DNA from 2 places in the Flavobacterium calami genome. Region 2 is predicted to be linked to the other one. Evidence: riboswitches for the same ligand, from Rfam matches in the RefSeq annotation. Region 2 holds a riboswitch; the other holds the start of a gene.

Region 1 (3,420 bases), on a different contig from region 2:
AATCAGTGTATTTGGTGAAGTAAACTCTTTTACGCCTCGGATTTCCTCCGCAGACATGCAATCCTACACGTATCTTTTTAGGCAGAGATGCTATTAATTCTGCAAGAATTTCAGCTGCCCAAAGGCTTTCTTCGGGAGATTCTGTCCACATGGGTTCGTCAAATTGTACGTGTTCACATCCCAGTTTTATAGCTTCTACTATTTCCTCTCTTAAAACATTTGCCCAGGCACGACATAAGGCCTGCGCGTCTGGATAAAGGTCTTTACGTTCGTTTACACTAAAGCGATATAATACATGAGGTCCTGTTACGGTCAGTTTCACATCTACATCTGCCGGGGCTGCATCACGAGCTATTTTCCAGTTACGGGCTGTACCAAAACGCGGATTTTTGAGTTCGCCAATTACCCTTGGACACTCAATTCCAAAACCCGCTGTACCGAATGTAACCTTCGGCATATCCTCAAATGTGATACCGTCAATTCGCTTTTGATAGAAATAGTACATATTTTCACGGTAGCCTTCTCCATCGGTTATGGTATCCAATCCAAGACTGGCCTGGTCTTTTGCAGCCCAGTTGATGTAATCGTCTACCTCCTGCTGATTCATTACCGGACGTTTCATGGTATCCTCCAATTTTTCCGGACGGGGATAACTACCCACTACTGTATTGCGAAATCCTGACATATAATATAGTATTTAGAAAATATAATTTTTTTAATAATTAACCTGTAGCTGCCTGTTTCGGGCTTCTTCAATCTGAGACCTCACTCCTTCTTCCAGCGAACGAGGGACAAAACCGATCTCCTGTTCCAGACGTGTACTGTCGCAACGATCTATGAGAGCCGTACGGGATACACTTTCGTCAAATTCGTATTCTGCATTAGGAATGATACGCTCAACAGTCTGCATCAGTTCTTGCGCGGTTACAGAATGTCCTCCGTTGTTATAGGCAAAATGACTGAGTTTTTCTTTCAGCGCCAGACGAACAAACTGCTCGGCTACATCATCTACATAAATCCAACAGTCACGAGAATCTTTTGAGAATGGCAGTTTAGCTTTTTTTCCAAGTGCAGGATTTGTAGCAAACTCGCAAGCCCAAAGAACAGATCCTCTCATACGTCCGTCACCGTATACAATTGGCGGACGCATGGCTGCAATGCTTGCTCCTTTGTTTTTAATATATTTTTGAGCTGTAAATTCGTTGAGCATTTTCATTACCCCATAGGTATAAAAATGATCGTCAAGCGAACAGTAATCACTTTCTTTTACCGCATAATTTTCGTCGCCATAAGCACTATGATTTGCTCCGTATATGGTTTCGCTACTGGCAAAAACCAGACGGGAAAGCTTGTGGTCAACCACCATATCGAACATATTAATCATTCCGAGCATGTTTACAGAAGCGCCGCGATGATGATCGGCTTCTACTTCGGCACTCATCAGATACGCCAAATGAATTACGTGTGTGATATCTGAAAATTTAAGAAACACATTATTAACCTGTTCTTTATTGGAAACATCAAGATTAATAAATGTGGTCTGCTCTATTTGCTCCTGCATTTCAGCAAGTCTGGCTGAATCTTTTTGATGTTTTAAAAGAGCTATTTGTTTTGTCCATTCTATATTCAGATTCAAATCGGCTACTACTACGGGAATTTTGCGTTCCCACAGGTTGACTACTACACGTGCTCCAATAAATCCTGTGCCTCCGGTAACTAAAAATTTCATAAAATTATTCCTGTATTAGGTTAAACAATTTCCTATTTAGGCATGTTTAAGCAAAAAGAAGAAGGTGGGAAATACAAATATCTTTAGATACGGATACACCAAACCTAACCGGTTTTTAGAATCTGCATTACAGACATTGATCTGACCTAAGCTTCATATCGCGAAAGCATCGTCAATACAGATTAGGCAGGTATCCTGACTTGTAACAGTTTTTATCGTCCTTCCCGCTTTGGCAGTGGAACACCTGGATAAAAACCTTCGGGTTACTTACAGTTGCGCGACAGTTCGTGATTTTCACACGATTCCCTTTTGATTCACAGCTAAGTAAAACCTAATCCAATCGATAAATAGTTAAAGAATTTCTACTATTGCAATAGTTTTATATTCTTTGCAAAATTAGTTTACATTCATCAATAATCTATTAATAAACCTAAAATAGGATTATTTAGCTATTAAATAACCTATAATCAGTATTATTAACTTTTTTAAATGTATTTTTGACACTTAAAAAGACTTTTATACCATGGAAGAACTTGATAAAACCGATTTACTCCTTTTAAAAATCCTCGGAAATAATTCCAGTTACACCATAAAAGAGCTGGCGACACAGGTAAACCTATCACCTACACCCGTATTACAGCGTGTAAAAAGACTGGAAACAAGCGGATATATCAAAAAGTATATTGCGTTACTGGACCACGAAAAATTCAGTCATGGGTTTATTGTTTTTTGCAATATCAAACTCAAACAACACGACCGTACCATTGGCCACCGTTTTGTAGAAGATATCATGAAAATTGATGAAGTTGTAGAATGCTACAATATTTCGGGAGATTATGATTTTATCTTAAAGGTATTCGCTAAGGACATGAAACACTATCAGGATTTTGTTTTTAACAAATTAGGCTCTGTTGAAAGTATTGGCAGCACACAAAGCACTTTTGTTATGGCGGAGATTAAAAATTTGCATAATATTAGTGTTTGAGGATTGTGCTTTCACATCTGCGTGTTCATGTTTGCGTGAGCGAGAGGTACCGTCTATTATTAATGTATTAAAATAATTTATTTTCTTGATTTTCGTTCCTTTAAATTTTGAAAATATATGTTATAATTAAATACTTGTTTTAGCTGATTATCTTTATATAAATTAACATAGATTTGACCTTTAATTTTAACTATTGAATCCCCAACTTCTACTTCATCCCAAAAACTATTTTCTAAAGGAACACTTACATTGTGTGTAAATTTTAGCATTGGCGTACAATGTTGAGATGAATCAATATATTTTTCAATCACAATACCTGAATAAGATTCTTCTTTCCTGTTTTCAAGTGCCCTTTTATAAAAAAATTCATTTCCTGAAAGATAGTTAACCCAAAAAACCAACTGCAACCATACAACTGCTAAAACTAGTAACTTAAAAATATTCCCTTTATTTTTTACCAACTTAATTTATTTTAAAAATCTCGCTCTGCGAAGTTTTAAACAATCAAATAATCATGCAATGCAATCCCGAAAGCTCTCTGAACTGCCTTTATGCTACCCATTAAAGTTTACATGAGAAAATGAAAAAATCTACAAGTTCCTGACTTTATTCTTCAGAAGGTCTAAAACTCCCTTCATCAGGATATTGAATACTATTCTTTAATTCCTCAATTCGTTTGGGATCAAAATTAGGCAATTGCAATTGA
Region 2 (3,420 bases):
AACTTCAAATTGTACAACTGGCCAAATTGATAAGAAGAACCTAAAGAGAATAAAACAGGCGATTTGTAATTGTCTGTAAATTCTTTTCGAACTCCAAATTCATTTTTCCAGTTGGCAGAAATATCCTGTTTTACCAATAAAGAGGCAGAACTGATTTCGCGGGTATTGGTTCCAAAACCGCTGCCTGTTCCTGTAGTTTTGTTGTAATCTAAAATCCCGTTTATCTGGGTTGATTTAAAAAGAGTATAACCCAAACCAGCTTTTGTAATTAAGCTTTCTGTTTTTCCGTATGTATAATTATTGGTAGAGTTATCAGCATAGTACTGATAGTTTTCAAAAATGTATGCTGTTTTGAAATTCGCATTGAGTTTACCGAAATTACCATCGTATTCTAATAAGTTCCTGTTAAAACCATTGATATATTTACTTGGAGTTTCGGTTTCTGTGATTAAAGAAGTATTTCTGTCTGTGTTTGAGGTTTGGCTGTACAGTTTAAGAGTGTTTTTTGCATTTAGTTTATAGCCTAAATTGGCACTCATTGTGAAAATATTGTATTCACCATTACGGTTCCAGCGTTGTTCGCCTTTCCAGGTGTATTTGTTCACATATTTATAATCGTTTGTAGAACTGTTGTTGGAAAAACCAATCTGCGCACTCCATTTTTTGTTGGAAATATTAGTTTTGTAATTAACTCCAATTGTATTAAAGCTTCCGTAATCAAGTTTTAAATTATTCTCAAAACGATTATAAAAGTCCAAATCGTTGTTTAAATGTACCGTTCCGCCAATTGCACCGCTGCCATAAATAACGCTGCCTCCTCCGGCTTTTGCACTTACCGAATTATAATCTGAACCTGAAATTGTATTAAAATCAGTGCTGCCGTTCATTTGTGAATTGATGTTGATTCCGTTCCAGATTACGGCTGTCTGGGATGAGGTTGTTCCTCTGAAAGACACCGTAGAAAGCATTCCTCGTCCATATTCTTTAAAGTAAAGTGTGGAATTGAAGTTTAGCAAATCGGTTAGCAATGCTTTGTTTTTATTGATGATTGAATCACCGAGTTTTAGAACCGACTGGGAGCTGGAGTATTTGTTGAGGTTAATGTCTGATACAATAACTTCTTTAAGTTTCATAACAGAGTCATTCTGCGCCGAAATAATCTGGCACAAAAGCAGAAAGCAAAAAGCAAAACGTATTTTTAAAGTCATAATTTCTACACTCTTTTTCCCGAGAGTTCGATATTTGTTAATAAGGCAGGTCTCCTGGCTTGCGTCTTGCTGTTTACCTTCCCATCATACATTATGACAGTGGTTTGTAGATAACAACAAGCATTCTTTAAAAAGAACTAAGCTTACAGTTGCGGGTACAGCTCAAGATTTTCGATTTTAAATAATTTAAAATCAGTGACTTGATTCCCTTTTAATGTGTTTTTGTAATAAAAACACAACCTTAATTGGGTGCAAAGATAAAGTTAAATAAGTGTAAAATTCAAATTTGTATTTACTTTCTAATAAAAAAAGTTTTTAAAAATCTATTTTGATAACTTCTCCAAAGTCAACTTTGTTCTGAAAAGCATCTTTTAATGGAAGCCCGGAGTGATGGCATAAAAAGCTTCTTATAACACCGGCATGAGTAACAATAACCAAGGGGGAGTTTGTTTTTTTTGTCTTTTTTTCGGCTAAGAAATCACCGACTCTTTCGTGTAATTCAATGAAAGATTCCCCATTTGAAGCCTTGATTTTTACAAAATCTTCCATCCACGGATTGAGCTGCTCAGGCGGAATGTCATTCCATGGTTTTAATTCCCAGTCGCCAAAATTCATTTCTTTTAAACGATGATCTTCCTGAAAAGAAATCGTGCTGATGTTCTCCTGAATGTATTTTGCCAGAATCACACAACGTTTTAAAGGGCTCGAAAAAATCAAAGCTTCCGAGGGTAATTGAGAAAGAATATTTTCAAAAATACTATCAAAAGGTACTGCAATATCGACATCCGATTGTCCGTAACAAATTCCCTTTTCGCAAATTGTTTCGGTATGACGAATTAGATAAATTTCCATATCAAAAGAATGCTTAAATAATAAACCACTTCGCAAACCTGTTGTGTTGCACCGAGACAATCGCCGGTATAACCGCCAATCCATTTCTGAAAATAACGAGCCAGAAAATAACGGGTTGCGAAAACCGGAATTAGGACTAAAAGGATTTGATATTGAAAGCAGGAAAGTATCAACAAAGGAAGCAGCCCGAAGAAAAAGGAACCGAGAATTTCTTTCCAGCTGTAATTTTTTGCAATGGGTTTGCTTTTACTCGAAGCATCATCGCGAGAATATTCATGAGTAAAAATGATAGAAATAGCTCCGAGACGACTTACGGAGTGAGCAGAAATAAACAGCAGAAGAATTAAATAATTGTGACTAAACAACAGCAAAATAGATTCTGAAAGCAATTTGAATTTTAATAAAAATAACAGCACCAAACCAATCGCACCATATGCACCAATCGCACTATCTTTCATAATCATCAGTATTTTTTCTTTGGTCCAGCCTCCTCCAAAACCGTCACACACATCAGCAAAACCATCTTCGTGAAAAGCGCCTGTTGTTAATATTGAAGCTATGATTCCTAAAATTACAGCCGTTTCGGTTGAGATAAAAAGAGAAGAAATATAGAAAGCAAGAAATGAAATGCTTCCTACAATCCATCCAATTAAAGGGAAATAACGTGTGGCTTTGTTTAAGTATTCTGGATCGTGGTTAATGTTTTTCGGACAGGGAATCCGTGTGTAAAACATTAGACATGTAAAAAATATATGTAGTTCTTTTTTCATTTATTGAATATTTTTAAAATTGAAATTTGCAATTGATATTGACATTGCAATTTCGTCATTTCCTGCTAACTCCTGCACTCTCAAAACTGGCCATTTCGTTTAAAAAAGCTTCAGCAGATTTTAAAATTGGAAAAGCAATTGCACAGCCTGTTCCTTCGCCAAGGCGCAAATCTAAATTTAAAATTGGTTTTGCCTGCAGATAATTCAATAATTTTTGATGCGCTTTTTCAGCTGAGCAGTGGCAGAAAACAGCATTGTGAATAATAGCAGGATTTATTTTTGAAGCAATCAAAAAGGCAACGCTGCAAATAAAGCCATCAACCAAAACAATCATATTGTTATCGAAAGCCGTTAACATTCCGCTTGACATTTGTATGATTTCAAAACCTCCAAAGTAGGCGATTTGCTGCATTAATTCAGTAGAACCGGAATAATTATCGATGGCGTTTTTAAGTAAGTTTTGTTTCTGAAGTAGTTTTTCATCAACAACCCCAGTTCCCTTTCCAACACATTCTTCAATCGGAAAACCGGTTAAAACACTCATTAGAACTGAAGCTGTAGAAGTATTTCCAATTCCCATTTCGCCAAAA

Evidence for each region. Region 2 has a riboswitch for cobalamin ahead of AAEO57_RS13870 (TonB-dependent receptor plug domain-containing protein). Riboswitches for the same ligand answer to the same signal wherever they lie in the genome.
Region 1: another riboswitch for cobalamin. It lies ahead of AAEO57_RS15645 (NAD-dependent epimerase/dehydratase family protein); the one in region 2 lies ahead of AAEO57_RS13870 (TonB-dependent receptor plug domain-containing protein).

What each region holds. Positions count from the first base shown of each region.
Region 1 is NZ_JBBYHS010000016.1:114,705-118,124, forward strand. Features, by position in the region: gene AAEO57_RS15640 (cobalamin-independent methionine synthase II family protein) at 1-685, opposite strand, end outside; gene AAEO57_RS15645 (NAD-dependent epimerase/dehydratase family protein) at 716-1,729, opposite strand; cobalamin riboswitch at 1,898-2,079, opposite strand; gene AAEO57_RS15650 (Lrp/AsnC family transcriptional regulator) at 2,253-2,714, shown strand; gene AAEO57_RS15655 (hypothetical protein) at 2,792-3,175, opposite strand; gene AAEO57_RS15660 (mechanosensitive ion channel family protein) at 3,321-3,420, opposite strand, start outside.
Region 2 is NZ_JBBYHS010000014.1:35,988-39,407, reverse strand. Features, by position in the region: gene AAEO57_RS13870 (TonB-dependent receptor plug domain-containing protein) at 1-1,208, opposite strand, end outside; cobalamin riboswitch at 1,236-1,467, opposite strand; gene cobC (alpha-ribazole phosphatase) at 1,524-2,060, opposite strand; gene AAEO57_RS13860 (adenosylcobinamide-GDP ribazoletransferase) at 2,045-2,830, opposite strand; gene cobT (nicotinate-nucleotide--dimethylbenzimidazole phosphoribosyltransferase) at 2,886-3,420, opposite strand, start outside.